One region of the Streptomyces sp. NPDC005775 genome, then DNA from elsewhere that is predicted to be linked to it. Evidence: riboswitches for the same ligand, from Rfam matches in the RefSeq annotation. Region 1 holds a riboswitch; the other holds the start of a gene.
What was found. Region 1 has a riboswitch for glycine ahead of gcvP (aminomethyl-transferring glycine dehydrogenase). Riboswitches for the same ligand answer to the same signal wherever they lie in the genome.
Positions count from the first base shown of each region.

Region 1 (15,412 bases):
GTCTACCGGGTCCACGCCCCGTCCGACGCGCTGCGCGCGGATCTCTTCTGGGCGGCGTTCCACTGCCATGACGACGGACCGCATCCTCGCGCCTGCGACCGGTTCGACGCGGCCCTGATCTGGCGGACCGGAACCGGTCCAGCAGATCTGACACCTCATCAGTATTGAATGTTCTCGCCGCTGCGGCTACGTTCCGCGACACCGTAACCCGTCGAGAAGGGGTGTCGCATGGCCGAAGTCAGTGCAGAGGCGCGCATCGAGGCGCCGGCCGGAAAGGTCTGGGCCCAGCTGACCGACTTCAGCACGTACGGGGAGTGGAACGCCACCCACACCAGCTTCCCCAAGGGCGGCCCGGCCACCCTCGAACTCGCGGGCACCTATGAGGAGAACATGAAGCTCATGGGGTTTCCCGCCGAGGTGACCTGGACGGTGTCGGAGCTGGAGGACGGCCGGCTGCTGACCACCACGGGGAAGGGCCCGATGGGCGTCAATCTGAGGATGAGCTACGTACTGACGCCGGACGGGGACGCCACCACGATGCGCATCGACGGCGAGTTCACCGGGGCGGCGGTCTCCTTGATGGCCGGCAAGCTGAAGGACTCGGCCACCGCGGCCCTCGTCGAATCGCTGCGCAAACTGGACGGCCTGATCGTCGCCTGACGCCCCTGCGGCGACAGCCGCCGCGCACCGGCAACACGAAGGGCCCCGCGACGGCGGGGCCCTTCGGCGCATCCCTCCTCAGCCACCACCGTCCGGCTCAGTGCTCGTCGGCGAGGATGAGGTAGAGCTTCTTGCGGGCGTCGTTGATCACCGCCAGCGCCTTCTCGCGCTGCTCGGGCGAGCCGGTCTTCCAGACCTGCCCGAACGCCTCCATCATCCCGAATCCGGCCTGCCGGACCTCGTTCAGGCTTTCCCAGTCGACACCGCGCCCGGCTTCCTCCCAGGGGGCGTCCGCCCCCGACTCCGCCTCGGTGCGACCGGCGTCGGTGAGGGTGAACAGCTTCTTGCCACCCTCGCTCGCACTCACGATCAGGCCCTCGTCCTCCAGCAACTGAAGGGTGGGATACACCGAGCCCGGACTGGGCCGCCAGGCCCCGCCGCTGCGCTCGCCGATCTCCTGGATCATCTCGTAACCGTGCATCGGCCGGTCCTTCAGCAGCGCGAGGATCGACGCACGTACGTCACCGCGGCGCGCCCTCCCCCGGCCGCCGCCGCGGCCGCGCCCTCCGCCGAAGGGGCCGCCGCCACCGAACGGCGGACCGAACTGCCCGAAGGCCGCCCGACGCCCCTCGAAGTCGCCCCGCTCGCGCTGACCGGACCCCCCAGGGCCGTGTCCATGTCCGTGCTCATACCCATGTGAACGCATGACCGTACTCCTTCTCGCATTGATCGTTTATTTATCGCTGTACTGTCGCGATGCGTCAACGATATATCGGAATCGATCGCCTGACAAACCCCTTGCGCCGTTTTCCGAGCCGCCGACCCGGAATTGGCCTTGGCCTGCGGCTTCGCGCCGCCCCTACGGTCGGTCCATGAGGATTCGTATCGTCGACGCGTTCACCGACCGCCCCTTCTCCGGCAATCCCGCAGGGGTCCTGCTCCTGGGCCCGGAGGGCTTCCCCGATGACCGGCGGCTCCAGCAGATCGCCACGGAGCTGAACCTCTCCGAGACCGCGTTCGCCCACCCGCTGCCGCCGGGCGGCGCCGCCGACTGGGCCCTGCGCTGGTTCACCCCGTCCACCGAGGTCGACATGTGCGGCCACGCCACCCTCGCCACCGCCCACGTCCTGCACACGACCTCGACCGCGAGCGGCACGGTCCGCTTCGCCGCCCGGTGCGGAGTACTCACCTCCACCGCGGCCCCGGACGGGTCGATCGCACTCGACTTCCCGACCGCGCCCCTGACCCCCGAAGCACCCCCGCGGGGGCTGGCCGCCGCCCTCGGCGCGGAGCCCGTATCCGTACACGACACAGGTCCGCACATCGGCGATCTGCTCGTGGAACTGGCCGACGAGGCCGCAGTACGGGGACTCTCACCGGACTTCGCGGCGCTGACCGCCCACTCACGGCGTGGCGTCATCGCCACAGCGGCAGCCGCCTCCCCCGACTGCGGCTACGACTTCGTCTCCCGCGGCTTCTTCCCCGCCGTGGGCATCGACGAGGACCCGGTGACCGGCAGCGCCCACACCGCCCTCGCCCCGTTCTGGTCGGCCCGGCTCGGCCGCGACGAGCTGACCGGCCTCCAGGCGTCCGCCCGGTCGGGACTGGTCCGCACGTCGCTGCGCGGCGACCGCACCCTGCTGACAGGCCGCGCGGTGACGGTCGTGGACGGCGAGCTGCTCGTCACCCTGTGATCACGGCGGACGACAGGAGGGGGCGTGCGGCGATTCCCGCACACCCCCTCCCGTCACGCCCCTCCCGCCGGCCTCACGGGGTCGGCAGCCAGCCCACCTTCCCCGCGAGCAGCGCGTACCCGACGAACGCGCCGATGTCGAGCAGGGCATGCGCGGCGACCAGCGGCCCCACCCGCTGCCAGCGGCGGTACAGCAGCACGAAGACGACGCCCATCACCATGTTGCCGATGAAGCCGCCGATGCCCTGGTACAAGTGGTACGAGCCCCGCAGCACCGAACTCGCCACCAGCGCGGCCATCGGGCTCCAGCCCAACTGCCCCAGCCGGCGCAGCAGATATCCGACGACGATCACTTCCTCCACCACGGAGTTCTGGATCGCCGACAGGATGAGGACGGGGAACTTCCACCACACGTCGGGCAGCGACTCGGGGACGACCGTGAGGTTGAATCCGGCGGCCCGGACGACGAGGTAGAACGCCAGGCCCGCACTGCCGATACCTGCCGCGACCAGCACCCCGCGCCCCAGGTCGGACCACGGCCTGGTCCGGTCGAAGCCGATGGCTCGCAGCCCGGCGCCCTCCCTGATCAGCAGGTGCGCCACCAGGGCGACCGGCACCAGCGCCGTCGTGATTCCGAAGAGCTGCCAGGCGAGATCCAGCCATGGACGTCCCGGCGCGTAGGAACTGTTGAGGGTGGCCGCCTGATCCTTCAAACCCCCTGGTTTCGTCAGGGATCCGACAAAACTGATCAGGGCAGAAACCCCGCTGGCCCCCAGCGAGAGAGCCAGTACCAACACCGTCTCGGACCGCAGAATCCGTCGTGACACGGCCTCCTGGGGAAAAGAATCAGCCACGCGCCCCGCCTCCACCTGTACACCTGCCCTCAGTTGTGCATTCACGTCCCATGCCACTCCCCACCCCGCTAGGGTCTCGAATGCAGGTACGAAGATCATGCGCGACAGGCCGGGGGGCGAGCACCATTGCCGAGGGTGTGGTCCCCCATTTCCTTGTTCATCCTCAAGGAGGGGCACCACCGACATGGGACGTCACAGCTTGCCCGACGACTACGCCACCGACGGAAGCGGGGACCGTCCACCGCGCCGCCGTCGCACCGTGGTCATCGCCACCACGCTCGTTCTCGCCGTGGCCGCGGGAACGGCGGTAGCGGCACAGGGCGGCCTGCTGTCGTTCTCGGAGTCCTGCGAGGACACCGCCGTACACCTGTCCATGATGACCTCACCGGATATCGCCCCGGCCGTGCGTGCCGTCGCCGACAAGGCGCGCGAGGACAATCTGAGATCCGACGGCCGCTGTCTGGACGTGGACGTCGTGGCCCGCGACTCGTACAAGGTCGCGGACGCGCTCGCCCGCGGCACCCGTGCACCGGACTACCAGATGTGGCTCCCCGACTCCGATCTCTGGCTGAACAGGGCGAAGGGCACGGGAGACGCCATCCCGATCACCCCGGGCGATTCCGTCGTCTCCTCACCCGTCACCCTCGCCATGGTGCCCTCCGCCGCCAAGAGCCTCGGCTGGCCCCGGAAGAAGTACTCCTGGGCCGAACTGACGGCCGCGGCCATGGAGTCCGACAAGGTACGGCTGGGGTCGGCCGACCCCGCGCGCAGCGCCACCGGGCTGCTGGCGCTCACCTGCATCGGAATCTCGTCCGACAAGCTGGGCGGGGACAGCGACACCCGGGCGGCGGCCACCGCCAAACTGCTCGCCCAGCGGATGTCGGACGGCGACGCCCAGGTCGTCGAGACGCTGCCACAGGACAGCTCCGGCGCGGAGCAGGGAAATCCGGCGCGCAACCAGGCGGTGCTGCTCTCCGAACAGGCCGCGTTCGCCCACAACGCCGAATCGAGCGGGGGCGGCAACCTCCAGCTCTTCTACCCCGAGGACGGCGCCCCGCTCCTCAACTACCCGTTCACCCTCGTCAACGAGCAGGAACAGACGACGGACGAGAGCCGGGCCGCACTGCGGTTCATGACGCTGCTGTCCGAGGACGCCTCCCAGCGCACCCTGCGGGAGCACGGGTTCCGGACCGTCGACGGCACGGCCGACGAGACCCTGGTCGCCTCGGCCGGCGGCAAGTCGCCACAGCCGTACGCCACATCGCCCGGGGCCGCCCCCTCGGACGAGACGCTGCAGGAGACGCTGGGCATGTGGACGATCACCGTGCAGAGCGCGCGGCTCACCACCGTCGTCGACGCGTCGGGGTCGATGGCCACGATCGTGCCGGGCCGCAACCAGTCCCGGATGGACGTCACCAAGGCATCCCTGATCCAGGCGCTCAACCAGTTCACCCCGAACGACGAGATCGGCCTCTGGGAGTTCGCCACCACACTCGACGGCGACAAGGACTACCGCAGACTGGTCACGACCGCCCGGCTCGGCGACCCGGCCGAGGGAGGCGGCACGCACCGCGACAAGCTCACCGCGGCATTCTCCGCGCTGAAGCCCGTCCCCGACGGTGCCACGGGTCTGTACGACACCGCGCTCGCTGCCTACAAGGAGGCGCAGCGCACGTATGTGAAGGGCAAGTTCAACGCCGTCGTGATCCTCACCGACGGCTCGAACCAGGACGACCGCTCCATCTCGCGCACCGCCCTGATCGCGGAGCTCAAGAAGATCACCGACCCGGAGCGGCCGGTTCCGCTGCTCGCCATCGCGGTGGGTCCCGAGGCCGACCGCGACGAGGTGAACGAGATAGCGAAGGTGACCGGCGGCGGCGGCTATCAGGTCAGCGACCCGGCGGAGATCCAGGCAGTGATCCTGCAGGCCGTCATGACCGCGGGACAGAGCGGTGGCGCAGCCGGGGAATAGGCCCCGCCCCACACCCGCCGGCCCGCCTCACCGTGCCGGGAGGTCCACCGGCCAGGTGTGCACGGGTTCGCCCGCCTGCATGAGTTCGGCGTAGCGCCGGGTCATGGCGGCGAGCGCCTCGCCCCGCCCCAGTCCGGCCTCCCGCGCTCGGTGGTAGGTGTCGGCCTGCCAGGAGGCTCCGTTCGTCCGCCGCCGGCAGCGCTCCTCGATGATCCCGAGGTAGTGGTCCCGGTCCGCGGGCTCGATGTTCCAGGCGTCGAGGCCCGCGGCTGCCAGCGGCAGCAGTTCGTCCCGCACGAGCTTGACGGCCGGCACCCGGGTCAGCCCGCCCGAGCGGCCGGGCCGGGGCCAGAGCAGTTCGGCGTCGATGCCCCGACGGCAGGCGGTCTCGAAGTTCTCGGCCGCGGCGGTGAAGGGCATCCTGGTCCACACGGGCCGGGACTCCTCCGCGAGAGCCCGTACGAGGCCGTAGTAGAGGGCGGTGTTGGCGATCACGTCGGCGACGGTCGGTCCGGCGGGGAGCACCCGGTTCTCCACCCGGAGGTGTGGCACGCCGTCCGCGATTCCGTACACCGGGCGGTTCCAGCGGTAGACCGTTCCGTTGTGCAGGACGAGCTCCTGAAGCCCCGGCACCCCGCCCTCGTCCAGGACCCGCAGCGGATCCTCCTCGTCGCAGATGGGCAGCAGCGGCGGAAAGTAGCGGAGGTTCTCCTCGAAGAGCTCGTGGGCGGAGTCGATCCACCGCTCACCGAACCAGGTCCTCGGCCGCACCCCCTGGTTCTGGAGCTCGGGCGGCCTGGTGTCCGTGGCCTGCTGGAAGAGCGGCGGCCGCGACTCCCGCCACAGCTCCCTGCCGAACAGGAAGGGGGAATTGGCTCCTATCGCCACCTGGACCGCCGCCACCGCCTGCGCCGCGTTCCACACGTCGGCGAAGCGGTCCGGAGTCACCTGCAGATGGAGCTGCACGGAGGTGCAGGCCGCTTCCGGCGTGATCGACCCGGAGGTGCAGACGAGCCGCTCCACACCTTCGATATCCAGGGAGAAATCCTCGCCGCGCGCCGCCACCATTTGATCGTTCAGCAGCGCGTAGCGGTCCACGTCGGAGAGGTTGTCCCGGACCATGTCCTCGCGCCCGAGGGTGGGCAGTATTCCGATCATCATGATCCCGGCATCGACCTCGGCGGCCTTCCGGTCGGCATATCCGAGACCGGTCCTCAGCTCCTCGGCCAGTTGATCGAGAACTCGGCCTGAAAGATTATGTGGAACTATGTTCACTTCGAGATTGAACATCCCCAGTTCGGTCTGGAAATCGCGGCTGGCGATGCGGTCCAGGACCTGCCCATTCAACATCTTCGGCATACCGTCGGCGCCTGCCAGATTCAGCTCGATCTCCATGCCCATGAGGTTGCGCGGCCGGTCGAACCTGCCCTCCGCCAGGAGTCTCCCCAGTCCCTCCAGGCACTGGTGGAGCTTCCTGCGGTACCTCTGCCGGTCGGACAGGTCAAAGGCGTCCGCAACGACCTTCTCCCCCATCGAAGTGTCCCTCCTCGAGTGGGCAGCCCGGGCCCCAGGCCGCTCGCGTCACGATCGATAATGCCCAGGCGGGGAGATCCATAACGCCCTGCGGGAGCCGTGCACCCGCTAATCTGATGACAGAGGCCCGGGGCACATTCACTCGGCATGACGCACCCCGCAGATTCCGCGTTCGGCACGCGGGGAAAGCGTCGGCACGTTTCAGCCTACCGCGACGCGGGAAAAACCCGAGGCGGTGGCTGCGCCGCTCACACCGAATCTGCATAATCTCCGCATAATTAAGTCCGGATACCGCCTTGCCGGCAATAGCCGTGGCGGCTAGTGGAAACACCGCGTGAACACGTGTCGTATAAACTCCGCGGACGAGGCAGAGAGTTGACGCACCGGCCCAGTCACCGGCCTCCTCTGGCCCCGCACGCCGACAGCGCCGTCTGCACACGCCCACGCTCCACCGTGTCTCCGAAGTGAGAGGCGACCCACTATGCCGCTGCTTGTACCCCCTGCTCCCGCGCCCGCTCTGCGCAGCGTTCTCGCGGCGCTCGGTTCACCGACCGCGGTCCGCGAGGCCCGCACCCCCGCCCTGCGGTCCGCCCAGGGACCTCTGAGCCCCGAACACCCGCTGCCCGTCCACGTGCTGGACGGAATCGGGCGGGGCGGGCTCGCGCCCACGACCCGGCTCGCGGCATGGCGCTTCCTGATCCGCAGCACGGACCGGGCCGTCGCCGCGGCGGACACGATGCTCACCCCGGACGGCTGGGCCTTCTCGCACTTCTTCGAAGGCCCGTACATCGCCTCCACCGAACTCGCCCTGCGCCAGGCCGAAGCGGCGGCGACGCCCTACCAGCCGAGGCTGCTGTCCATCCCCGAGCTCTACATGCTGGCCCTGTGGCTGCACGGGGACACCGAGGCCGACGCGTCCGGCGGGTCCCCCGCCCCGGCCGATCTGCTGGTACCACTGGCTCCCGCCCCGACGGGTATCGCGGCACACCGTCCGCACCGGGTCGCTGATCTGCTCCCCGTGATCACCACCCGTATCGCACCCGGCCCCGGCCCCCTGCTCGGCTCTCCCGCCTGAGCCCCGGCTCCCCCGCTCGACGGCACCGTGCCCCGCCACCGCTCACCCCGGTGGCGGGGCACGGTCATCGGGCGGGAGCGCTCGTGCCCATCCGGACTAGCCCCATCCGGCCACCCCGAACCACCCGAAGTGACAGTGCAGTTGCGTTGAACCGTCCGGGCGGGTGACGCGTCATGGGAGGAGAAGGAGCGCTGCTGCGAAATCCCTGCGGATTGCCGTCCGTGGGGCAACACTGGGACCGGACCGATTGATACGGGGGGCGGCCATGAACACCTCTTCAAGCCGCAGGACACTCAACTCAACGCAGCGAAAGAACCCAGCCATGTGTCAGCACCAGCCACCCTGCCCGACAGCCGACTCAGCCGACCGGGAAGCCGCCCGTCTGGTGGCGCACCATCCGGAACAGGGCTGGAGCCTGCTGTGCAACGGCGTCCTGCTCTTCGAGGACACCGGTGAGCTGCTTCCGGACGGGCAGATCATCGCCCCGCACCGACCGCTGGGATCGGGCCGGGTGGTGAAGGCGGCCTGAGCGGCCGGTACGGAAGAGGGGCCGGCCCGGAGAGATCTCCGCACCGGCCCCCACGCGTATCCGCGTCACGCCTCGTGTTCGGGCGTCAGTTGTCGTACTCCGTCAGCGGCGGGCACGAGCAGACGAGATTGCGGTCACCGAACGCACCGTCGATCCGGCGCACCGGCGGCCAGTACTTGTCGGCGGCCGAGACTCCGGCGGGGAAGACGGCCACCTCGCGGCTGTAGCCGTGCTCCCACTCCCCGCCCAGCGCGTTCGCGGTGTGCGGGGCGTTGCCCAGCGGGTTGTCGTCCGCGCTCCACTCGCCCGAGGCCACCTTCTCGATCTCGCCGCGGATGGCGATCATCGTGTCGCAGAACCGGTCCAGCTCAGCGAGGTCCTCACTCTCGGTCGGTTCGATCATGAGCGTGCCCGCGACGGGGAACGACATGGTCGGCGAGTGGAAGCCGTAGTCGATGAGCCGCTTGGCGACGTCGTCGATGCTGACGCCGGTGGCCTTGGAGATGGGCCGCAGATCCACGATGCACTCGTGCGCGACCAGTCCGGCCGGGCCGTTGTACAGGATCGGGTAGTGCGGCTCCAGCCGCTTGGCGATGTAGTTCGCCGCGAGCACGGCGACCTGCGTCGCACGCTTGAGCCCCTCGCCGCCCATCAGGCGTACGTACGCCCAGGAGATCGGGAGGATGCCGGCCGAACCCCACGGAGCGGCCGAGACCGGTCCGACACCGGTCTCCGGACCGGCGGCGGGCTGCAGCGGGTGGTTCGGGAGGTACGGCGCCAGGTGCGCGCGCACACCGACCGGGCCGACGCCGGGGCCGCCGCCGCCGTGCGGGATGCAGAAGGTCTTGTGCAGGTTCAGGTGCGAGACGTCGCCGCCGAAGTGACCCGGCTTGGCCAGGCCGACCAGCGCGTTGAGGTTGGCACCGTCGACGTACACCTGACCGCCGGCGTCGTGCACCTCGGCACAGATGTCGGCGACGTGCTCCTCGAAGACCCCGTGGGTGGACGGGTAGGTGATCATGAGCACAGCGAGTTCGTCACGGTACTGGGCGATCTTGGCGCGGAGGTCCTCGACGTCGACCTCACCGTCGTCGGCGGTCTTCACCACGACGACCTTCATACCGGCCATCACGGCGCTCGCGGCGTTGGTGCCATGGGCCGAGGAGGGGATCAGACAGACGGTCCGGCCCTCGTCGCCGTTGGCACGGTGGTACGCGCGCACGGCCAGCAGCCCCGCGAACTCACCCTGCGATCCGGCGTTCGGCTGGAGGGAGACCGTGTCGTAGCCGGTGACCTCCGCCAGTCGCTCCTCCAGCTCATGGATGAGCGTCAGGAAGCCCTCGGCCTGCTCGGCCGGCGCGAACGGGTGCAGTGCGCCGAACTCGGGCCAGGTGATCGACTCCATCTCGGCGGTCGCGTTCAGCTTCATGGTGCAGGAGCCGAGCGGGATCATGCCGCGGTCCAGCGCGTAGTCACGGTCGGCGAGCTTGCGCAGGTAGCGCAGCATCGCGGTCTCGGAGCGGTGCTGGTGGAAGACGGGGTGGGTCAGGTACGCGTCGGTGCGCAGCAGTGCCTCGGGCAGTGCGTCGGCGGTCGTGGCGTCCAGCGCCTCGATGTCGCCTTCGGCGCCGAAGGCGGCCCAGACGGCCGCGATCTGGGCGCGGGTGGTGGTCTCGTCGCAGGCGAGCGAAACCAGGTCGCCGTCGACGAGCCGCAGGTTGACCCCACGGTCCCGGGCGTCGGCGACGACCGCGGCGGCCTTGCCGGGGACCCGGACGGTGAGCGTGTCGAAGTACGTACCGGTGACCACGTCGACACCGGCGGCGCGCAGGCCCTCGGCCAGGATGGCCGCGTAGCGGTGGGTGCGCCGCGCGATCGTGCGCAGCCCGTCGGGGCCGTGGTAGACGGCGTACATCCCGGCCATCACGGCGAGCAGCACCTGCGCGGTGCAGATGTTGCTGGTGGCCTTCTCGCGGCGGATGTGCTGCTCGCGGGTCTGCAGGGCCAGGCGGTACGCCTTGTTGCCGTCCGCGTCCACGGAGACGCCTACGAGGCGGCCCGGGAGGCTGCGGGCGAACTTCTCGCGCACGGCCATGAAGCCCGCGTGCGGGCCGCCGAAGCCCATGGGCACACCGAAGCGCTGCGTGGTGCCGACGGCGATGTCGGCGCCCAGGTCACCGGGGGACGTGAGCAGGGTGAGGGCGAGCAGATCGGCGGCCACGGTGACGATCGCGCCGAGCTCGTGGGCCTGCTCGATGACGGGCTTGATGTCCCTTACGGCCCCGGAGGCGCCCGGGTACTGCAGCAGCACGCCGAAGACACCGCGCTCGGCGATGTCGGCCGGGATGCCGTCACTGAGGTCCGCGACGACGACCGCGACGCCGGTCGGCTCGGCACGGGTCTCGATGACGGCGACGGTCTGCGGCAGGGTCTCCGCGTCGACCAGGAAGACGCCCTGCTTGACCTTGCCGACGCGCCGGGCCAGTGCCATGGCCTCGGCTGCGGCCGTGCCCTCGTCGAGCAGCGAGGCACCGGAGGTGGGCAGCCCGGTGAGCTCGGCGACCATCGTCTGGAAGTTCAGGAGGGCCTCGAGGCGGCCCTGGGAGATCTCGGGCTGGTACGGCGTGTAGGCCGTGTACCAGGCAGGGTTCTCCATGACGTTGCGGAGGATCACCGGCGGGGTGAACGTGCCGTAGTAGCCGAGCCCGATCATCGGGGCCAGGACCTGGTTGCGGTCGGCGAGGAGGCGCAGCTCGGCGAGGACCTCGGCCTCCGTCCGGGCGGCCGGCAGGTTCAGGGCCTCGGCACTCCTGATCACATCCGGCACCGCGGCGGCGGTGAGCTCGTCGAGCGATCCGTAACCGACCTGGGCGAGCATCTTCGCCTGGGCCTCGGCATCGGGACCGATGTGGCGCTGCTCGAACGGGATTCCCTGTTCCAGCTGGGAGAGCGAAGTGCGACGGGGGGTCATGATGGAGGCCTCCTGGTCTGCCACGACCTGCGAGGGGCACCACGGCGCGGGGTGCCCGAACGGCCTCCCCCTCTGTCATCTCAACCTGAGAGCTTCACCGGTGCCCGCGGGGCGCACCGGCTTTCACCGTCGGTGAGGAAGGGCTCCGGTCCGGCCGTGGCCGTACGGAACCCGCCCTGCTTTCCAGAGTGACCTCGTCCGTGCGGTACGGGGGCCTGAGAGATTCCGGGGAGGATTTGCTCCTTCGGCGCCTTCCGGATTGTCTCCGGAAGACTCTCCCGCACGGGGTCAGCAGCCATTGCCAGCGTACCAGCGGGGTATGCGAGGGAAATCTCGAGTGGCCGACGCCACGGATCTGCACTTCTGTAGTGCCTGTGGAGTAGCCGTGACCCGTGGGAGGGACCGTGCAGACCGACATCGATCCGCGCAGCCTGATCGGCCGCAAGGCGTTCGACCGCAAGGGCACCAAGATCGGAACCGTGGACGAGGTGTACCTCGACGACGCGACCGGTGTGCCCGAATGGGCGGCCGTACGCACCGGACTGTTCAGCCGGGACGCCTTCGTCCCGCTGGAGCCCAGCGACTTCGTCGAGGACACGCTGCGCGTCCCGTTCGACCGCGCACTGATCAAGGACGCCCCCGATTTCGGGGTCGGCCGCCATCTCTCGCCGGAACAGGAGCTCCAGCTCTACCGGCACTACGGTCTGGACTCGGCCCCGGCCGAGACCGCGCCGGACCGCGATTTCGGCAGGCTGGCCGGCCAGGACGAGTAGTCCACCGGGTTGCGTACGAGCGGCAGCGGATCGGCCGGCCGCAGTTGTGGATCGTCGATACGAAACGTGCGGACGCGGCCGGGCGGCGATTCCGGCTCCTCGAACCGCACGGTCACCCGCCCGACCCCGCTGCCCTGCACCCAGCCGTGCCCGTAGGCGTCGTGCCGCACGTCGTGCCCGGCCGGCCAGCGCCGCGCGGCGAGCTGCTCCGGACCTTCCGGCACGGGTTCCTCACCGTCCGGCCCTCCCTCGTCCGCGACGGCGGGCGCCCCCGGCTCGGCGGTGTCCACCAGCTCGGCCGCCATCCGCTCACCCGCGGCCTGCGCGAACAGGTCCTCCTGGGTGAAGTCGGCGAGACCGGTCACGCCGACACCGAGCAGGCGGACGCCCCCGGTCGTGTCCACGGCCTCCAGGAGCCGTGCGGCGGCCTCTCTGACGACCGTGGGGTCGTCGGTGGGACCGCGCAGCGTCTCGGAGCGGGTGAGGGTCGAGAAGTCGTAGCGTCGCACTTTCAGCACCACCGTGCGTCCCGACCGTCCGGCGGCCCGCAGCCGTTGGACGCAGCGGCCGGCCAGTCGCTCCACCTCGGTCCGCACCCGGGCCCGGTCGTGGAGATCCGTGTCGAAGGTGTCCTCGACCGAGACCGATTTGGCGTCGCGCTCGGCGACCACCGGCCGGTCGTCGAGTCCGGACGCCATGCGGTGCAGGGAGCTGCCGTGCGCCTTGCCCAGCAGCCGTACGAGCTCCGCCTCACCCGCCTCGGCCAGGTCGTTGACCGTGGTCATGCCGGCGCGGCGCAGATGGTCCGCGGTGGCGGGTCCGACGCCGGGCAGGGTGCGCACCGGCATGGGCGCGAGCAGCGCACGCTCCGTGCCCGGCTCTATCACCAGGATTCCGTTGGGCTTCGCCTCCTCGGAGGCGATCTTCGCCAGCATCTTGGAGCCTGCGAGCCCGACGGAACCGCTGAGCCCCGTGACGGCCTCGATCGCCCCGCGCAGCTGTTCGCCGATCTCCATCGCCGAGGCCGTGTCGTCCGCCGTCCCGCCCGCTTCCAGGTCGACGAAGGCCTCGTCGAGGCTGAGCGGCTCCACCAGGGGCGAGAGCCGGCCCAGCAGCTCCATGACCTGGTCGCTCACGGTCCGGTAGAGCGCGAAGCGGGGCACGAGATAGGCCGCGTTCGGTGCCAGCCTCCTGGCCTGTGCCATCGGCATCGCTGAATGCACCCCGAAACGGCGCGCCTCGTACGAGGCGGTGGCGACGACTCCACGGGGGCCGAGTCCGCCCACCACGACCGGCTTTCCGCGCAGACTCGGCTTGGCCGCCTGCTCCGCTGACGCGTAGAAGGCATCCATGTCCAGATGCAGGATGGTGGGCGCGGCTCTCACATCAATCGATGGTGCCCTACGCCACTGACAGTCGCCCCGTCACAACGGCGGGCCGACCCCGGTTTCCTGGGGTGCGGCCTCGCTCCCATCCGGTCAGCCCGCCCGGTTGCGGCGACGCGCCAGCTCGTCGGTGGGGTTGTTGCCGATCAGTGTCTCGCCGGTGTCCACCCGCTCCCCGTGCAGCTGCGACAGCGCGGCGTCCACGTCCCGCCACACCACCCCGACGGCGATGCCGAAGACCCCCTGCCCCCCTTGGAGCAGCTCCACGACCTCCGCGGGCGAGGAGCACTCGTACACCGTCGCTCCGTCACTCATCAGCGTCATGCGCTCGAGATCCTGGAAGCCCCGCGCCCGCAGGTGCTGCACCGTGGTGCGGATGTTCTGGAGGGCAACCCCGGTATCGAGGAAACGCTTCACGATCTTCAGAAGCACCACGTCCCGGAAGCTGTAGAGCCGCTGTGTGCCCGACCCGTGGGCCGGGCGGACGCTCGGCTCCACCAGACCCGTGCGGGCCCAGTAGTCGAGCTGCCGGTAGGTGATCCCCGCTGCCGCGCATGCTGTCGGCCCTCGATAGCCGATCTCGTCGGCCGATGTCACGCCGTCCCCCGTCACCGCATCCGGCGCAACCGGTTGCCTGATGGTGTGGCCGGCTGTACTCCCCTGCTGCGGATACGGCCCACCCACTGCCGTACCGTCGCCGCTGCTTCTCACGCCGACCTCCGTCCTTGACCTGCCCACTCGAAGGTAGGCAGTCACCCGGGGTGCGTCAACGATCGCCACACTCGGCACGCCGAGTGATAATCACCCTGAGGGTGGTTTCCCGTGACTCGTGAACGGGAAAGGCTTGCCGAATGCGCTGACGGGCCCCTTGGGACGTCACTGACTGTTCGTACCGAAGTCCTCCGGCGAGATCTGGTCGAGGAACTCGCGGAACTTCTCCACCTCGTCCTCCTGCTCGTCGGGAATCGCGATTCCCGCGTCGTCGAGCACCCCGTCACTGCCGTAGATCGGCGTGCCGGTGCGCAGCGCGAGCGCTATGGCGTCGGAAGGCCGCGCGCTCACTTCGACTCCACTGGCGAAGACCAGCTCCGCGTAAAAGACCCCTTCGCGCAGATCCGTGATCCGGACCTCCGTGAGCTCCTGGCCGAGGGCCTCGAGCACATCCTTGAAGAGATCATGGGTCAGCGGCCTGGCCGGAGCCATGCCCTGCTGGGCGAAGGCGATCGCGGTCGCCTCACCAGGACCGATCCAAATGGGGAGGTACCGGTCGCCTCCCACTTCACGCAGGAGCACGATCGGTTGGTTGGAGGGCATTTCCACCCGGACACCCACAACGTCGAGCTCGTTCACACAGCAACCCTAGGACGTGCTCGGCAGGTTTGGGTAGTCGGGCCCCACCGGGATCAGTGGAGACGGATCTGCAGAGCGGCTTGGACGAGGGCCGAGTGGAGCCGCACGGACAGCTCGGCGAGCTCCTTCGCGGTAGCCTCCGCATGGGCTCTGGTCTGCGGATTCCGGTGCCGGCGCAAGGGTGCGACGACCTGCTCGATCAGCCCGGCCTCCCGGTCGGCGGCCGCGCGCATCGCCCGCAGATGTCGAGGTTCCAGACCGAATCGCCCCAGATCCGCCACAAGCCTGGCGATGGTGACCGTCTCGGCGTCGTAGCCGCCGCCCGCCGACGGGGCGACCAGACCGTACGACTCCCATACATCGAGGTCGCTCTCCGTCACCTCGGCCGCGGCAAGGAGCTCGGCACGGCCGATGCGTGCCGCGGTCGCCCGCCCGGCCCCCACGGTCCAGGCGCCGTCGGCCGGCTCCGCCTCACCGCCCGGGGGCGGCAGGGGCGCCTGCTCACCCCGGGCGAGGGCGTCCAGGTGCTCCCGGATGACCTTCAGCGGAAGATAGTGGTCCCGCTGCATCCGCAGCACCTGCGCCAGCCGCTCGACATCGTCCGGACGGAACTTCCG
Region 1 is NZ_JBIAIU010000022.1:51,941-67,352, forward strand. It holds gene ACFYPA_RS35120 (hypothetical protein) at 1-168, shown strand, start outside; gene ACFYPA_RS35125 (SRPBCC family protein) at 229-660, shown strand; gene ACFYPA_RS35130 (PadR family transcriptional regulator) at 758-1,366, opposite strand; gene ACFYPA_RS35135 (PhzF family phenazine biosynthesis protein) at 1,533-2,354, shown strand; gene ACFYPA_RS35140 (type II CAAX endopeptidase family protein) at 2,428-3,207, opposite strand; gene ACFYPA_RS35145 (substrate-binding domain-containing protein) at 3,392-5,179, shown strand; gene ACFYPA_RS35150 (glutamate-cysteine ligase family protein) at 5,207-6,712, opposite strand; gene ACFYPA_RS35155 (hypothetical protein) at 7,194-7,787, shown strand; gene ACFYPA_RS35160 (DUF5999 family protein) at 8,110-8,316, shown strand; gene gcvP (aminomethyl-transferring glycine dehydrogenase) at 8,402-11,287, opposite strand; glycine riboswitch at 11,481-11,578, opposite strand; gene ACFYPA_RS35170 (PRC-barrel domain-containing protein) at 11,692-12,060, shown strand; gene ACFYPA_RS35175 (DNA polymerase IV) at 11,985-13,445, opposite strand; gene ACFYPA_RS35180 (MerR family transcriptional regulator) at 13,539-14,156, opposite strand; gene ACFYPA_RS35185 (bifunctional nuclease family protein) at 14,322-14,795, opposite strand; gene ACFYPA_RS35190 (MerR family transcriptional regulator) at 14,849-15,412, opposite strand, start outside.

Region 2 (15,412 bases), on a different contig from region 1:
GGCGGGGCCAGCACCTCGACGTTGGGGCCGAAGGAGAGCAGGGAGCGCGCCCACTCCACCGACTCCACGGCGAGTTCGGCCCGCACCCACCCGTCCCCGTCCTCGGGTCTCGGCTCCCCCGTGAGCACGCCCGTGTGCAGCCGCAGGAAGAGGTCGAGCCGGGAGCGGTGGACCCGCACCCGCAGGGTCTCCCGGCCCTGCCGCTGCTCCACCTGCTGCCGCAGTTCCTCCCAGACCTGTGCCAGCTCCACGCCGGGCCTGCGGATCACCGGGTCCCCGGTGAGGGCGGCCTCCCGCACCCGGTCGGCGCGGAAGAGCCGGGGCTCCCCGTCGCGGTCGGCGACCAGGTACCAGACGCCCGCCTTCACCACCAGGCCGTACGGATCGACGGTGTAGGTGCGGACGGCCCGCGTACCGCTGTGCCGGTAGTGCAGGTGCAGCCGACGGTCGGCGAACACGGCGTCGTGCAGGTCGCCGATGTCGACGGCGGTGCGCCGGCCGCGCATCCAGCGCACCGGGTCGACGAGGATCCGCCGGCTGGTCAGCTCGGCGGCGGGACGGTGCGGAGCGGGCAGCGCCGCCATCACCTTGCGCAGGGCGGAGCCGATCGCCTCGTCGAGGCCGAGCGCGGCGTGGGCGCCGTCCGCGGCCAGGACGAACAGGGCGCGCGACTCGTCAGCGGTCAGTCCGGTGACGTCGGTGCGGAAGCCCGGCAGCAGGGCGATGCCTCCGTGGCGGCCGCGTTCGGCGTAGACGGGCACGCCGGACGCGGAGAGCGCCTCGACGTCCCGGTAGATGGTGCGTACGGAGACATCGAGGCGCTCGGCCAGCTCGGTCGCGGGCACCAGCCCACGGGTCTGGAGCAGCAGCAGGATCGAGAGCAGCCGGTCGGATTTCACCGCTCCAGCATCCCCCGGCGCCGGGCGGTGCGGGCGTCAGCTGCGCGGGGCGCGGGCCAGTTGGCGGGACTGGGCGACCAGTCGGTCCGCGCTGTCCCAGACGTCCGCGTCCTCCTCCAGGAAGCCACCCGCCAGGTTGCGGGTGGTGATGGACACACGCAGGGGCCCGGGGGCGGGGCGGCACCGGATGTGGGTGGTGAGTTCGATGGTCGGCGTCCAGCCCTTGAGCCCGAGTTCGAACGATGTCGGCGGCAGCGCGTCCACGGTGAGGAGCAGCGAGAGCGGGTCGGCGTCGCGGCCGTCCGCGAGCCCGAACCAGCCGCGCATCTCGCCCTTGCCGGAGGGCTGACCGATGGCCCAGCCGATGGTCGCCGGGTCGAGCTTGATGTCGAGCCGCTCGGTGATGGCGGAACTGCCGGGGATCGGGGCGGGGCCGTCGCTCGGGCCGAGGCACTGCTCGCGGGGCGGGATGGCCGGAGGCTGGGCCGACGTACGGATGTCGTCGGTCAGGGCGTCCAGGTCGCCGTAGGTGGCGATGACCCGGATGCGCTCGACCTCGGTGCCGTCCTCGGCGTACTGGAAGAGGGAGGCCTGGCCGGTGGAGAGGGTGCGCCCGCTGCGGACGGTCTGGGTGCGGATCACCGCGGGGCCGGGGACGGACGCGGTGAGGTAGTGCGCGGAGACCGAGAAGGGGTCCGTGTGCGGCAGCGCCTCACCGAGGGCGCGGCCGAGCATGGCCAGCAGATAGCCGCCGTTGACGGCGTGGATGATCGTCCAGCCCGCGGAGAGCTCGGCGTCGTAGACGCCTTCCTCGCGGAGGGTGACGGCGGTGTCCCGGTCGAACTCGCTGTCACCGATGGATGCCTGGGCGGTCGGTGCCGCCTGCGTTGCTGCCTGTGCCATGCAAGCACCGTACATCGATAGCGTTACTGAGCGGTAGCTTTTTCTTCGGCTCAGGAGCCGACGGAAACCGCGGCACTATCCCTCGTCCGCCGCCGCGGAGCGCCGGTTGTAGGCGCGCGGGGCCCGCCAGTGATAGCGCAACGCCAGCAACCGCAGGGCGAACGCCGTGAGCACCGCACAGCCGCTGGTGAAGGCGTTGAGGGCCTCGAAGCGGATGCAGAGCACGATCATGACCGCCCCCACGATGGCGGGCACCGCGTACAGGTCGCGGTCCCAGCGCAGCAGCGACGGCACCTCGTTGGCCAGCACGTCGCGCAGTACACCGCCGCCGACCGCGGTGGTCAGGCCGAGCGCCGCGGACGCGGTCAGCCCGAGGCCGTAGTCGTACGCCTTCACCGTCCCCGTGACGCAGAAGAGCCCGAGGCCGGCCGCGTCGAAGACGTTGACACCGAGCTGGATCCTTTCGACCTGCGGGTGCAGGAAGAAGACCAGGCCGGCGGCGAGCAGCGGGGTGGTGAAGTACCCGAGGTCCGTGAAGGCGGCGGGCGGCACCGCACCGATGATCACGTCACGGAACAGCCCCCCGCCCAGCGCGGTCACCTCGGCGAGCACCGCGATGCCGAAGACATCGAAGTTCTTGCGTACGGCGAGCAGAGCGCCGGAGATCGCGAAGACGAAGATTCCGACGATGTCGAGCGCATGCTGGACGGAGGGCGTGAACAGTTCGTTGAGCACCGGGCAATTGTGCCGGTACTACTCCTTGGGGCTGTCCTCGGAGGCTCCCGAGGGTGTTGCGGCGTCGGGCTTCGCGTCGGGCTCCGCCTCCGCGACCGGCTCGGCCTCCATGTCGGACTGCGCTTCCGCGTCCGCCTCCGCGACCGGCTCCGCCTTCGCGACCGAGACCAGCTCGACCGCTTCCCGGGCCCCGGCCAGCACCTGCTGGCCCGGCGCCTGGTCCTCGGCGTTCTCCGGGTGGTGGCAGGCGACCTGGTGGCCCGTCTTCAGCGCGATCAGCGGCGGTTCCTGCGTCTTGCAGATCTCCGTCGCCTTCCAGCACCGCGTGTGGAAGCGGCAGCCGCTGGGCGGCGAGATCGGCGAGGGCACATCGCCCTTGAGCAGGATGCGCTCGCTCTTCGCCCCGCGCCGCCGCGGGTCCGGCACCGGCACCGCGGACATCAGGGCCTTGGTGTACGGGTGCATGGGCGCCGCGTACAGCGACTTGCGGTCGGCCAGCTCGACGATCTTGCCCAGGTACATGACCGCGATGCGGTCCGAGACGTGGCGGATGACGGAGAGGTCGTGCGCGATGATCACGTATGTGAGGCCGAGCTCCTCCTGGAGGTCGTCCAGCAGGTTCACCACCTGCGCCTGGATCGACACGTCCAGCGCCGAGACCGGCTCGTCGGCGACGACCAGCTTCGGGCGCAGGGCGAGCGCGCGGGCGATGCCGATGCGCTGGCGCTGGCCGCCGGAGAACTCGTGCGGGTAGCGGTTGTAGTGCTCGGGGCTGAGCCCGACCAGCGACAGCAGCTCCTGGACGTGGTTCTTCAGACCGCCCTCGGGCTCGACACCCTGGAGCCTGAACGGCGCGCTGACGATCGTGCCGATCGTGTGCCGCGGGTTCAGCGAGGAGTACGGGTCCTGGAAGATCATCTGGACGTCGCGGCGCATCGGCCGCAGCTTCCCCATGGACAGGTGCGTGATGTCCCGGCCCTGGAACTCGACCTTGCCGCCCGACGGTTCGATCAGCCGGGTGATGAGCCGGCCCATCGTCGACTTGCCGCAGCCGGACTCGCCGACGACGCCGAGGGTCTCCCCCGGGTACACCTCGAAGTCGATGCCGTCGACGGCCTTGACCGAGGTGCTCTGCCGTCCCAGCAGGCCCTTGCGGATCGGGAAGTGCTTGACCAGGCCCTCGACCCTGAGCAGCGGCTCGCGCGTGGAGGTCGCCTGCTCCGGGATCTTCACGTCCTTCTCCAGCACCGGGGGATCCTTCTTCTCGCTCACGTCGCTCACATCACTCGCCTCGCTCACAGCTTCGGCGCAATCTCTTCGGTCCAGATCCGGGACCGCTCCTCCGGTGCCATGTGGCAGGCGGAGAAGTGGCCGTCGCCGACCAGTTCCAGCTCGGGACGCGTCGTGCGGGTGAGGTTGTCCTTGGGGATGTCCGCGTACGGGCAGCGCGGGTTGAAGGCGCAGCCGGAGGGGACGTTGATCAGCGACGGCGGCTGGCCCTTGACGGGGATCAGCCGCTCGGTCTGCTCGCGGTCGATGCGCGGCATCGAGGTGAGCAGACCCCAGGTGTACGGGTGCTGGGCCTCGTAGAAGACCTTCTCCGCCGGACCGCGCTCGATGCACCGGCCGCCGTACATCACCAGGAGCTCGTCGGCCATCTCGGCGACGACCCCGAGGTCATGGGTGATCATGATGACGGCGGAGCCGAACTCCTTCTGCAGGTCCCGGATCAGGTCCAGGATCTGCGCCTGGACGGTGACGTCCAGGGCGGTGGTCGGCTCGTCGGCGATGAGCAGTTCCGGGTTGTTGACCAGGGCCATCGCGATCATGGCGCGCTGGCGCATACCGCCGGAGAACTCGTGCGGATGGGAGTCGACCCGCTTGTGGGGCTCGGGGATGCCGACGCGGTCGAGCATCTCGATGGCCCGGGTGCGGGCGACCTTCTTGCTGACCTTGTTGTGGACCCGGTACGCCTCCACGATCTGCGCGCCGACCGAGAAGTACGGGTGCATCGCGGAGAGCGGGTCCTGGAAGATCATGGCCATCTTGCGGCCGCGCAGCTCCCGCACCCGGTCGTCGGACGCGCCGATCAGCTCCTCGCCGTCCAGCCAGACCTCGCCGGAGATACGGGCGTTGGGGGCCGTGCGGTGCAGACCGAGCACGCCGAGCGAGGTGACGGACTTGCCGGAGCCGGACTCGCCCACGATGCCGAGGGTCTGTCCGGGCTTCACGTCGAAGCTGACACCGTCGACCGACTTGACCAGGCCGTCGTCGGTCTTGAAGTGGATGCGCAGGTCCCGCACGGAGAGGAAGGCGTCATCGCTGCCGGCCCGCGCGGCGGTGGCGGGCTCTCCCACCACCGCGGTCTGTGCCTTGGAAACCTCGGTCACGAAAGCCTCACCCTGGGGTCGATGGCGGCGTACACCAGATCCACCAGCAGATTGCAGATGACGATGAAGAAGGCGGCGACGAGCGTCACGCCCATCACGATCGGCAGGTCGTTCTCCTGCACGCTCTTGATGGCGTACTGGCCGAGGCCGGGGAAGGAGAACACGGTCTCGGTGATGACGGCGCCGCCGACCAGCAGACCGAAGTCCATGCCGAAGATGGTGACGATCGGGGTGAGCGCGGCCCGCAGACCGTGCTTGCCGATGACCTTGCTCTCCCTGAGGCCCTTGGCACGGGCCGTACGGATGTAGTCCTCGCCCATCGTCTCCAGCATCCCGGCTCTGGTGATGCGGGCGTAGAGCGCGGAGTAGAGGAAGGCCAGCGAACACCACGGGATCAGCATGTTCCACGCCCAGTCCAGTGGACTGTCGGTGAAGGCCACGTAGTTGACGCCTTCCCAGATCGGCCATTGCACCGTCAGCACACCCAGCGCGAGCATGCCGGTGAAGAAGATCGGGAGGGAGACGCCGGCGAGGGCGATCGTCATGAAGAAGCGGTCGAGGATCGAGCCCCGCTTGAGCGCGGAGATGACACCGATGGCCACACCGCTGATCAGCCAGATCACCGCGGCACCGATGGCCAGGGAGAACGTGACCGGAATGCGCGCGGTCAGCTCGGGCCAGACCTCGACGTGGCGCTTGAAGGAGTAGCCGAAGCACGGCACGCCGCAGTGGGTGGCCTCGGGGCCGAACTGGAAGTCGGCGCCGACGAACAACTGCTTGAGGAAGTGCCAGTACTGGATGTACAGCGGCTGGTCGAGGCCGAGGTTCTGCTTGACCGCGAGGATGGACTGCGGATTGGCGTCCTTGCCCACGTACTGGGCCGCCAATTGGTCCATCGTCTGCCCGGCCAGTCGGGGGACGAGGAAGAAGATCGCGAAGGTGACTGCGCTGACGATCAACAGCAGCAGTACCGCGCCGAAGACGCGTCGGATGATGTACGCAGCCACAGCTATCCGGCGCCGGTATCTCCTCGCCGGGGGTTACCCGTGCGGTCGGACACCGTGCCTTCACCTGCCTTTCAGGACAATTCTGGGGGGTCCGGAGGCCGCCTCCCGGGCCGCGTGCGCGGCCCGGGAGGCGGGGCCGTTCCTACTTGGCGGAACCCATCAGCACGTAGTCGTACATGCCGAGGTAGGCCTGGGTGACCGTGACGTTCGTCGCGGACACCGGGCGGAGCAGCAGGTTCTTGCGGTAGATCAGCGGCACGGCGGTCGCGCCTTCGGCGACGGCCTTGTCGATGTCGCCCCACGCCTTGGCGCGGGCGACGTCATCGGTGTTGGCGATGCCGTCGTTGAGCATCTTGTTGATCTTCGGGTCGTTCAGTTCCTGGACGTTGTTACCACCGGACGGCTTGATGGCCGAGCCGTTGATGATCTGGTCCAGGAAGCCGAAGCCGGTCGGCCAGTCGGCACCCCAGGCGCTCATGATCATGCCGAGCTTGTTCGCGTGCACGTAGCTCGGGTTGCCCGCGAAGTTCTGGAAGTACTTGCCCGCCGGGAAGGTCTTGATCTCGGCGTTGACGCCGATCTTCTTCAGCGAGGCCTGCACCGCGGTGACCATGGCCATCTCGGCGGGGCGGTCGGAACGGGCCGAGATCTTGGTGTCGAAGCCGTTCGGCTTGCCACACTGCTTCAGCTCGTCCTTGGCCTTGGCCTCGTCGCCCTTGTGGCCGGCCGACTCGTACAGGTCGAACTTCGCGTAGCCGTTGACCGTCGGCGGCAGCAGCGTCGTCGCGACGTCACCCTTGGGGTCGCCACCCTGGGCGGCCTGGATCGACGCCTTGTCGATGCCCCACTGCACGGCCTTGCGGCAGTGGATGTTGTCGAACGGGGCGACGTTGACGTTCAGACCGACGTACGAGGTGGCACCCGCGTACGAGTTGTCGGTCTGCTTCTTCAGGTCGGCCTTGGTGAGGACCTTCGGCTGGGTCGCCGGGGCGACACCGGTGCCGGCACCGTCGACCGTGATGTTGTCGGAGAGCAGGTTGTTGTCGACCGTCTCCTGCTTGACCTTGAAGCGGACCGTCACCTTGTCCGGCAGGGCCGGGCGGATCGGGTCGGTCTTCGGGTCCCAGTTCGTGTTGCGGACCAGGGTCGCGCCGCGGCCCTCGTCGTACGACTCGAACTTGTACGGGCCCGAGGACACGATGTGCTTCACGTAGTCGGCGCCCTTGTCCTTCGCGGCCGGCACGGGGGCCGTCTGCGAGAACGTCGCCAGGTAGTCGAAGTCCGCGAAGGCGTCCTTCAGCTTGAAGACGATCGTGAGGTCGTCCGGCGTCTCGATGGACGCGATGCCGTTCGGGTTCTTGTCCTTGTACGGACCCTTGTACTTGTCGCCACCGAGGAGGTGGGCCTTGAAGTACGTCGGGCCGTTGGACAGGGCCTCCGGCGCGAAGTTGGAGCGCTCGACGGCGTACTTGACGTCCTTCGAGGTGATCGGGGTCCCGTCCTCGTACTTGAGACCCTTCTTCAGCGTGTACGTCCAGGTCTTCGCGTCCGGGCTCGACTTGCCGAGGCCCTCGGCGAGGTCCGGGACGACCTCCAGGCCGTCCTTGCCGGCGGCCGGCTTGAAGGACGTCAGGGTGCGGCCGTACAGGCGGGCGAAGTTCTGCACCCAGCCGTAGTACGTGTTGCCGGGGTCGAGCGAGTCGGGCTCGTCGGACATCTCCAGCTTGAGAGTCCCGCCCTTCTTGTCCGACTTGTTGACGATCGAGGTCAGCGCGGCGTCGGTGGCACCGGAACCGCCGTTGCCGCCCTTACCGCCGCCGTTGTCGTCCTTGGAGCCGTTGCACGCGGACGCTCCGAGCATCAGGACCACAGCTGTGGCGACCACCGCTGTCGTTTTTCTGGTCTTCACCTGAGGAAATCCCCCTCAATCGATGGTTGCCGTGGCTTGTCGCACGACGTTGTGACGAGCACCCGGGCACTACTTGCTACGAGGATCGAGCGCATCACGCAGCCCGTCTCCCAGCAGATTGAACGCCAGCACCGTGACGAAGATGGCCACGCCCGGCACGATCATGTACATCGGGTCGTTCTGGTAGAAGTCGATCGCGTTGGTGAGCATCCCGCCCCAGGAGGACTGCGGCGGCGCGATACCGACACCCAGATAGCTGAGACCCGCCTCGAAGAGGATGTTCGAGGGGATGAGCAGCGTCGAGTAGACCAGGATGGGCGCCACCAGGTTCGGCAGCAGCTCCCGGAAGAGGATGAAGGGTCCGCGGGCGCCCAACGACCGTGCCGCTTCGACGAATTCGCGATTGCGCAGGCTCATGGTCTGGGCGCGGACGATGCGGCCCATGTACGGCCAGCTGAAGAAGCCGATCACGAAGATCAGGACCGCGATCCGCAGCGGCAGCCCCTCCAGGCCGAACGCGCCGTCCTGCAGCGCCGCCGAGATGGAGATCGCGAAGAGCAGCAGCGGGAACGCCAGGAAGGTGTCCATCATGCGGCTGATGAAGGTGTCCACCCAGCCGCCGTAGAAGCCCGACACCACGCCCATGAAGACGCCGATCACCACGGAGAGCAGGGTGGCTCCGACCGCGACGACCAGGGACACCCAGGAGCCCTCGATGATGCGGGTCATGATGTCGCGGCCGTACTGCGGCTCGACGCCGAGCGGGTGGCTCCAGCTGATGCCGCCCCAGTCGCCCTTGGGCGCGAGCAGCGCGGGGTCGATGAGGTCCTGGTGGAACTCGTTGGGGTCCAGTCCGAAGACGGCCTGGATCGGCTTGGAGAGCACGGCGAGCAGGATCAACAGGATGACAACGATGCCGCCTGCCACTGCCACCTTGTCGCGCTTGAAGCGCGTCCAGGCGATCTGCCCGAGCGAACGGCCTTCGATCTGGCTCTGTTTGACTCCCGTGAGTACTGCCTCCGGCTGCGCCTCGGCAGCCGAACCGGTGGTCTCGATCGGTGCGGTCACAGTGCCTCTGACCCCTCCCGCCGGCGGTGGCCGGCCCTTACTCGCCGCGGTGACGGCCTGGCGCGTGTCAGCCGCGGTGCATGCTGCGGCTGATGTTTTCGGTGCGATGAATGCGTCTGTGAAATGACCGCCGGTGCAACCTCGTACAAGGGACCGACGATCCCCACTAGCCGGGAGTCTTCAACGCCGTTGCGATCACCCGCCAGACCTGACGGGGAATGTTTGCTCAAACGTGATGCGGTCAGTGAGCTTCCGTTATCCGGACAGCTTGATCGAGTGAGCGGACTACTCGGCCGCTAATCCACCAGAACGGACATGACACCCAACGCGCGTCATTGGGTGGCTATTTGGGTGACCGCGACGGATGTCTTGTCCGCCGGGGAGTCGTTTGTCCGGTACGCGGCCGGACCCCGGGAGGGCCTAGTAGGCGCGCGGGGCGGGGCCGGGGGGCTGGGGGTAGCCGTAACTGGGAGCGACGGCGGCACCACGGCCGGCCGGGGCGTGCGGCTCGCGGTCGTAGAACGGCCGGGAGTTGGCGCGCAGCCACATCGTGACCGGGTCGTACTCATCGGCCATCGCGACCGTGGAGACCGGGAGGCCCTCCGGGACCGCGCCGATGGACTGCTGCATCATCGCCCGCACGGCGTCGACGGAGGGGCCGCTCGTGTCGTACAGATCGAGACCGATGGCGAGGTACGGGACGCCGAGCGCGGGCTGGACCCAGGCGCGGCGCAGCGAGCGGATCGCGGGGGTGCGGTGGGCGTTCTGCGTGAGCTGGGCGTAGAACTGCGGGATCTCGATGGCGGGGTCGCTGATCCGCAGCGGACCGGCGGGCATCCGGTCCAGGCCGGTGGCGATCCGGCGCAGGTCCAGCCAGGGGATGCCCACGCCGCCGCCCTGGGCGTGCGGATTCAGCCAGATGCCCCAGCGGTCGGGGAACAGGGCGCGGGCGATGTCACGGCCGCCCACGACCTCGTGGTCCCGGTTCCAGCCGCTGGCGGAGAGCTCCTGGGCGGAGGTGACGCACGGGGCGTAGCCCAGGCCGTCGATCTCCATGTTGCCGTACTGGGCGTCGGGCGAGCCGGCCCGGCCGTGCCACAGCAGCATCCAGATCCGGTCGGCCGCCAGCGCCTGGAGGAGTGCCTCGTACGCGTCGTAGCGCCCGGGCGTCACCTGTCGCAGCATCTGCTCGACCTGCCCGGCCGCCGCGGTGCCTGACGCACTCACCTGGGTCCCGCCCCTCTTCGATCCAACGTGTCGGCCTGCCGTTCCCGGGGCTCTCGGGGCGGCGCGGTGCCGAGCACCAGCCATCAAACCAGCTTATGCGGCGGCCCTGACACCGACTTGACTCCGTGGGCCGCGGCCGTGGGTCCCCGGCGCCCGGCCGGTCGCCCCGGCGCTACTCGGCGGCGCGCTGGTAGAAGGGCCGCACCCGTGCGCGCATCCAGTCGGCGACGGGGTCCTGCGTGACGTCGAGCAGCACCAGGTTGACCGGCCACGGCACCTCGACGCGCCCCAGTGCCCGCCCCAGGGCGTCCATGGGGGCGTTGCGCCCGGCTCCGTCCCAGGTGGAGAACTCGACGCCGACGAAGAGGACGGGGTCGCCGCCCTCGATGCTGGCCAGGGCGCGCCGGGCACTGAGCACGACGCCGCTCTCCTCGAACTCCCCGGCCGCGGCGGAGAGGAAGTCGACGGGTTCCTGCTGCCAGTCCGGCTCGTACAGCCGGACGCGGCCGCCGCCGGCCGGTCCGTCCAGCAGGGTGCGGCCGGCCCGGCAGAGTTCGGCGACGGCGGGCGGCGGCAGCGGCACGCCGACCGCGCCGCCCGGATTCACCGCGATGCCGAGTTGCGGGGGCAGACCCCGGGCGAACTCGCGGGCGGGGGCCACGGTGAACGACATGTGCGCGCCGACACAGGCGAGGAACTGCTGTTCGGAGCTGAACACGGGGACGTACACAGCGCCCTCGACCTCCAGCGTCGGCAGATCCAGGTCGGTGGCGTCCGGCGAACCGCCGTTGGGCAGCGGCACCCAGAGGTGGCTGCGGCCGAGCACCTCCACCAGCCGGCCGCCCGCCTCGGGGCTGCCGAGTGATGCGCTCAGCACTTCTTCGAGCTCGTTGGCCGGCCATCCGCCCTGCGGATGGGTCCGGGCCGGTGCCGGAATGTCCACTGTCTCCCTCTCTCGCCCCAGGTCGTGCGGCAAGCCCTCACACCAGGTCTCGTGCAGCAAGAGGTTAACGCCGCTTCCCCGGTCGGCCGCCGGCCGCACGCGGACGTCCAGCCATCGGACAGCCCGCCCTCAGGCCTCACTCTGTGCGTCTGCGAACGTGATCCGCGTCAGCAGCCCCGCCGCCTGCCGGTCCAGCAGCACCGCCGAGGCGCACCCGAGCGGCAGCAGGCCCGACTCGGTGTCGCGCAGCAGCCGCCCCACGGCCCTGCGGTGCCGGGCGAACGCGTATCCGGACACTCCGCGCCCGCGCTCGCGCTGGCCCTTGCGCGCCGCCTGCGGGGTGACGTCGAGCAGCACGAGGTGCAGGGTGCGGCCGCGGCGCCGGGCGTCGCGGGCCAGCCAGCCGCGCACCCATGCCTGGGTGCCGCAGTCGTGGACGACGACGGAGGCGCCGGAGCGCAGCACGCGCCACAGCCCCCCGTAGTGGGCGACGCGGACGAGCGGGCGGTAGAAGGCGTACGGGAGTAAGCGGGGCAGCAGGGCCGCCCAGCGGTCCCTGGTGTCCTGGGAGTCGATGGCGTGCGCCGAGACGGCCCGGGCGATGAGGGTCGACTTGCCGCTGCCGGGCAGTCCGGAGACGACCACCACGTCGCCCGCCGCGAAGTGCAGGCTGCGCGGGCTGCGTCCGTCCCGCGCCCGCAGGTCCCGTACGACAGGGGCGTGCGGGCCGACCGTCTCCCTGGCCGGCGCCCCCGGCTGCGCGGGCAGTGCGCCGTGCGCGACCCCCGCGGTCGTCGCGTACCGCTGCAACGTCATCGCCCTCCCCCTGTCGGCTGACCCACACCTGCTCAAGAAGTGTAAAGAAAAGGTAATGCGGCACAACCTTCCGACCCGCCGGAACCCGTGGGAAACCGGCATCGGCACCGGCCCCCCACTCTCCCGCAATGCGTGCGATGATGACCCCCGTCAACTGCATAAAGGCCGCTCGAATCCGCGCGGGAGAGTCCCGGCCCCCGTGCCGGGCGCCGAAGGAGCAAGATCCTCCCTTGAATCTCTCAGGCCCCGTACCGCGTGGATGAGGCAGATCTGAAAAGCGAGCCGCCCTGCGGCTCCACCCAAGGTGCAAGCCGAACCCCTGCGGGGTCTCTCGGCGAACCTCTCAGGTTCCGATGACAGATGGGGAGGGATCGTCCTCGTCGTCATGCCCTGGGAGCCTTATCCATGAGCACCACCACCCCCCGCCTCACAGCCCTCGACGCCCTGCACCGTTCGCTGGGCGCGACCATGACCGACTTCGCCGGCTGGGACATGCCGCTGCGCTACGCAAGTGAGCGCGACGAGCACAACGCCGTCCGTACGAAGGCCGGGCTCTTCGACCTCTCGCACATGGGCGAGATCACCGTCACCGGTCCCCAGGCCTTGGCACTGCTGAACTTCGCGCTCGTCGGGAACATCGGCACCGTCTCCGTGGGCCGTGCCCGTTACACGATGATCTGCGCCGAGGACGGGGGCATCCTGGACGACCTGATCGTCTACCGGCTCGGCGAGACCGAGTACATGGTCGTCGCCAACGCCGGCAACGCGCAGATCGTGCTGGACGCGCTGACCGCCCGCGCCGAGGGCTTCGACGCCGAGGTCCGTGACGACCGCGACGCGTACGCGCTGCTCGCCGTCCAGGGCCCCGAGTCCCCCGCCATCCTGGGCGCCGTCACCGACGCCGACCTGGACGGCCTGAAGTACTACGCCGGCCTGCCCGGCACCGTCGCCGGGGTCCCCGCGCTCATCGCCCGTACCGGCTACACCGGCGAGGACGGCTTCGAGCTGTTCGTCGCGCCCGAGCACGCCGAGCAGCTGTGGAAGGCCCTCACCGAGGCCGGTGCTTCCCGCGGCCTGATCCCGTGCGGGCTCTCCTGCCGCGACACGCTGCGCCTGGAGGCGGGCATGCCGCTGTACGGGCACGAGCTGACGACGGCGCTGACGCCGTTCGACGCCGGTCTGGGCCGGGTCGTGAAGTTCGAGAAGGAGGGCGACTTCGTCGGCCGCAAGGCCCTGGAGGCCGCCGCCGAGCGTGCCGAGACCGCCCCGCCCCGCAAGCTCGTCGGCCTGGTGGCCGAGGGCCGCCGGGTGCCGCGCGCCGGCTTCCCGGTCGTCGCGGACGGCCAGGTCATCGGCGAGGTCACCTCGGGCGCGCCCTCGCCCACCCTCGGCAAGCCGATCGCCATGGCGTACGTCGACGCCGCCCACGCCACGCCCGGCACCACGGGCGTCGCCGTGGACATCCGGGGCAGCCACGAGCCGTACGAGGTCGTGGCCCTGCCGTTCTACAAGCGGCAGAAGTAGCACCGCAGGCGGATCCGGTACTGCGTACGTGACGCAGTCCTGTCTCACACCGTAAGACCACCGTTCATCAGCACTCCCCCGCGTACAGGAGAATTCAGGTCATGAGCAACCCCCAGCAGCTGCGGTACAGCAAGGAGCACGAGTGGCTGTCGGCCGTCGAGGACGGCGTGGCCACGATCGGTATCACGGAGCACGCGGCCAACGCGCTCGGTGACGTCGTCTACGTCCAGCTCCCCGCGGTCGGCGACACGGTGACCGCGGGCGAGACCTGCGGCGAGCTGGAGTCGACCAAGTCGGTCAGCGACCTGTACTCGCCGGTGACCGGCGAGGTCACGGCCGCGAACCAGGACGTCGTGGACGACCCGTCGCTGGTGAACTCCGCTCCGTTCGAGGGCGGCTGGCTGTTCAAGGTACGTATCGCGGAGGAGCCGAAGGACCTGCTCTCCGCCGACGAGTACACCGCGTTCTCCGGTAACTGAGACCCAAGGGACCACCTGATGTCGCTTCTCAACTCCTCCCTCCACGAGCTGGACCCGGACGTCGCCGCCGCTGTCGACGCCGAGCTCCACCGTCAGCAGTCCACCCTCGAGATGATCGCGTCGGAGAACTTCGCTCCCGTCGCGGTCATGGAGGCCCAGGGCTCCGTCCTGACCAACAAGTACGCCGAGGGCTACCCCGGCCGCCGCTACTACGGCGGCTGCGAGCACGTCGACGTGGTCGAGCAGATCGCGATCGACCGCATCAAGGCACTCTTCGGCGCCGAGGCGGCGAACGTGCAGCCGCACTCCGGTGCGCAGGCCAACGCCGCCGCGATGTTCGCGCTGCTGAAGCCGGGCGACACGATCATGGGCCTGAACCTGGCCCACGGCGGTCACCTGACCCACGGCATGAAGATCAACTTCTCCGGCAAGCTCTACAACGTGGTCCCGTACCACGTCGACGACACCGGCACCGTGGACATGGCCGAGGTCGAGCGCCTCGCCAAGGAGTCCAAGCCGCAGCTGATCGTGGCCGGCTGGTCCGCCTACCCCCGCCAGCTGGACTTCGCCGCCTTCCGCCGCATCGCGGACGAGGTCGGCGCGTACCTGATGGTCGACATGGCGCACTTCGCCGGTCTGGTCGCCGCGGGCCTGCACCCCAACCCGGTGCCGCACGCCCACGTCGTCACGACCACCACGCACAAGACCCTCGGCGGTCCGCGCGGCGGCGTGATCCTCTCCACCCAGGAGCTCGCCAAGAAGATCAACTCGGCGGTCTTCCCGGGTCAGCAGGGCGGCCCGCTGGAGCACGTGATCGCGGCCAAGGCGGTCTCGTTCAAGGTCGCGGCGACGGAGGAGTTCAAGGAGCGCCAGCAGCGCACCCTGGACGGCGCCCGCATCCTGGCCGAGCGCCTGGTGCAGGCGGACGTCACCGAGGTCGGCGTCTCCGTCCTGTCCGGCGGTACGGACGTGCACCTGGTCCTGGTGGACCTGCGCAACTCCGAGCTGGACGGTCAGCAGGCCGAGGACCGGCTCCACGAGCTGGGCATCACGGTCAACCGCAACGCCATCCCCAACGACCCGCGGCCGCCCATGGTCACCTCGGGTCTGCGGATCGGTACGCCGGCGCTCGCCACCCGCGGTTTCCAGGTGGAGGACTTCACCGAGGTCGCCGAGATCATCGCCTCCGCCCTCAAGCCGTCCTACGACGCGGACGACCTGAAGGCCCGCGTCGTCGCGCTCGCCGAGAAGTTCCCGCTTTACCCCGGTGTGAAGTAGTCGAACCGGCGCATTTGTACATACGGGCGGGGCACCACGCACACTGAACAGTGAGCGCGGTGCCCCATCCCTTGCCCCCGCTCCCTTGTCCTCGCTCTTCGGGCCCACCCCGCCCGTACCGCACCACCCGGCAGACAACGGCGTCTACCAACCCCTTAGGAGTCACCCCGTGGCCATCTCGGTCTTCGACCTGTTCTCGATCGGCATCGGCCCGTCCAGCTCCCATACGGTCGG
Region 2 is NZ_JBIAIU010000003.1:322,186-337,597, forward strand. It holds gene ACFYPA_RS08820 (helix-turn-helix transcriptional regulator) at 1-899, opposite strand, end outside; gene ACFYPA_RS08825 (thioesterase family protein) at 936-1,802, opposite strand; gene ACFYPA_RS08830 (trimeric intracellular cation channel family protein) at 1,878-2,537, opposite strand; gene ACFYPA_RS08835 (dipeptide ABC transporter ATP-binding protein) at 2,556-3,782, opposite strand; gene ACFYPA_RS08840 (ABC transporter ATP-binding protein) at 3,833-4,927, opposite strand; gene ACFYPA_RS08845 (ABC transporter permease) at 4,924-5,934, opposite strand; gene ACFYPA_RS08850 (ABC transporter substrate-binding protein) at 6,077-7,795, opposite strand; gene ACFYPA_RS08855 (ABC transporter permease) at 7,913-8,911, opposite strand; gene ACFYPA_RS08860 (enhanced serine sensitivity protein SseB C-terminal domain-containing protein) at 9,332-10,138, opposite strand; gene ACFYPA_RS08865 (enhanced serine sensitivity protein SseB) at 10,311-11,081, opposite strand; gene ACFYPA_RS08870 (AAA family ATPase) at 11,211-11,897, opposite strand; glycine riboswitch at 12,068-12,161, shown strand; gene gcvT (glycine cleavage system aminomethyltransferase GcvT) at 12,303-13,421, shown strand; gene gcvH (glycine cleavage system protein GcvH) at 13,523-13,900, shown strand; gene glyA (serine hydroxymethyltransferase) at 13,919-15,178, shown strand; gene ACFYPA_RS08890 (L-serine ammonia-lyase) at 15,348-15,412, shown strand, end outside.
Region 2: it holds a riboswitch for glycine, as region 1 does, so the genes downstream of both, gcvT (glycine cleavage system aminomethyltransferase GcvT) here and gcvP (aminomethyl-transferring glycine dehydrogenase) in region 1, are expected to answer to the same signal.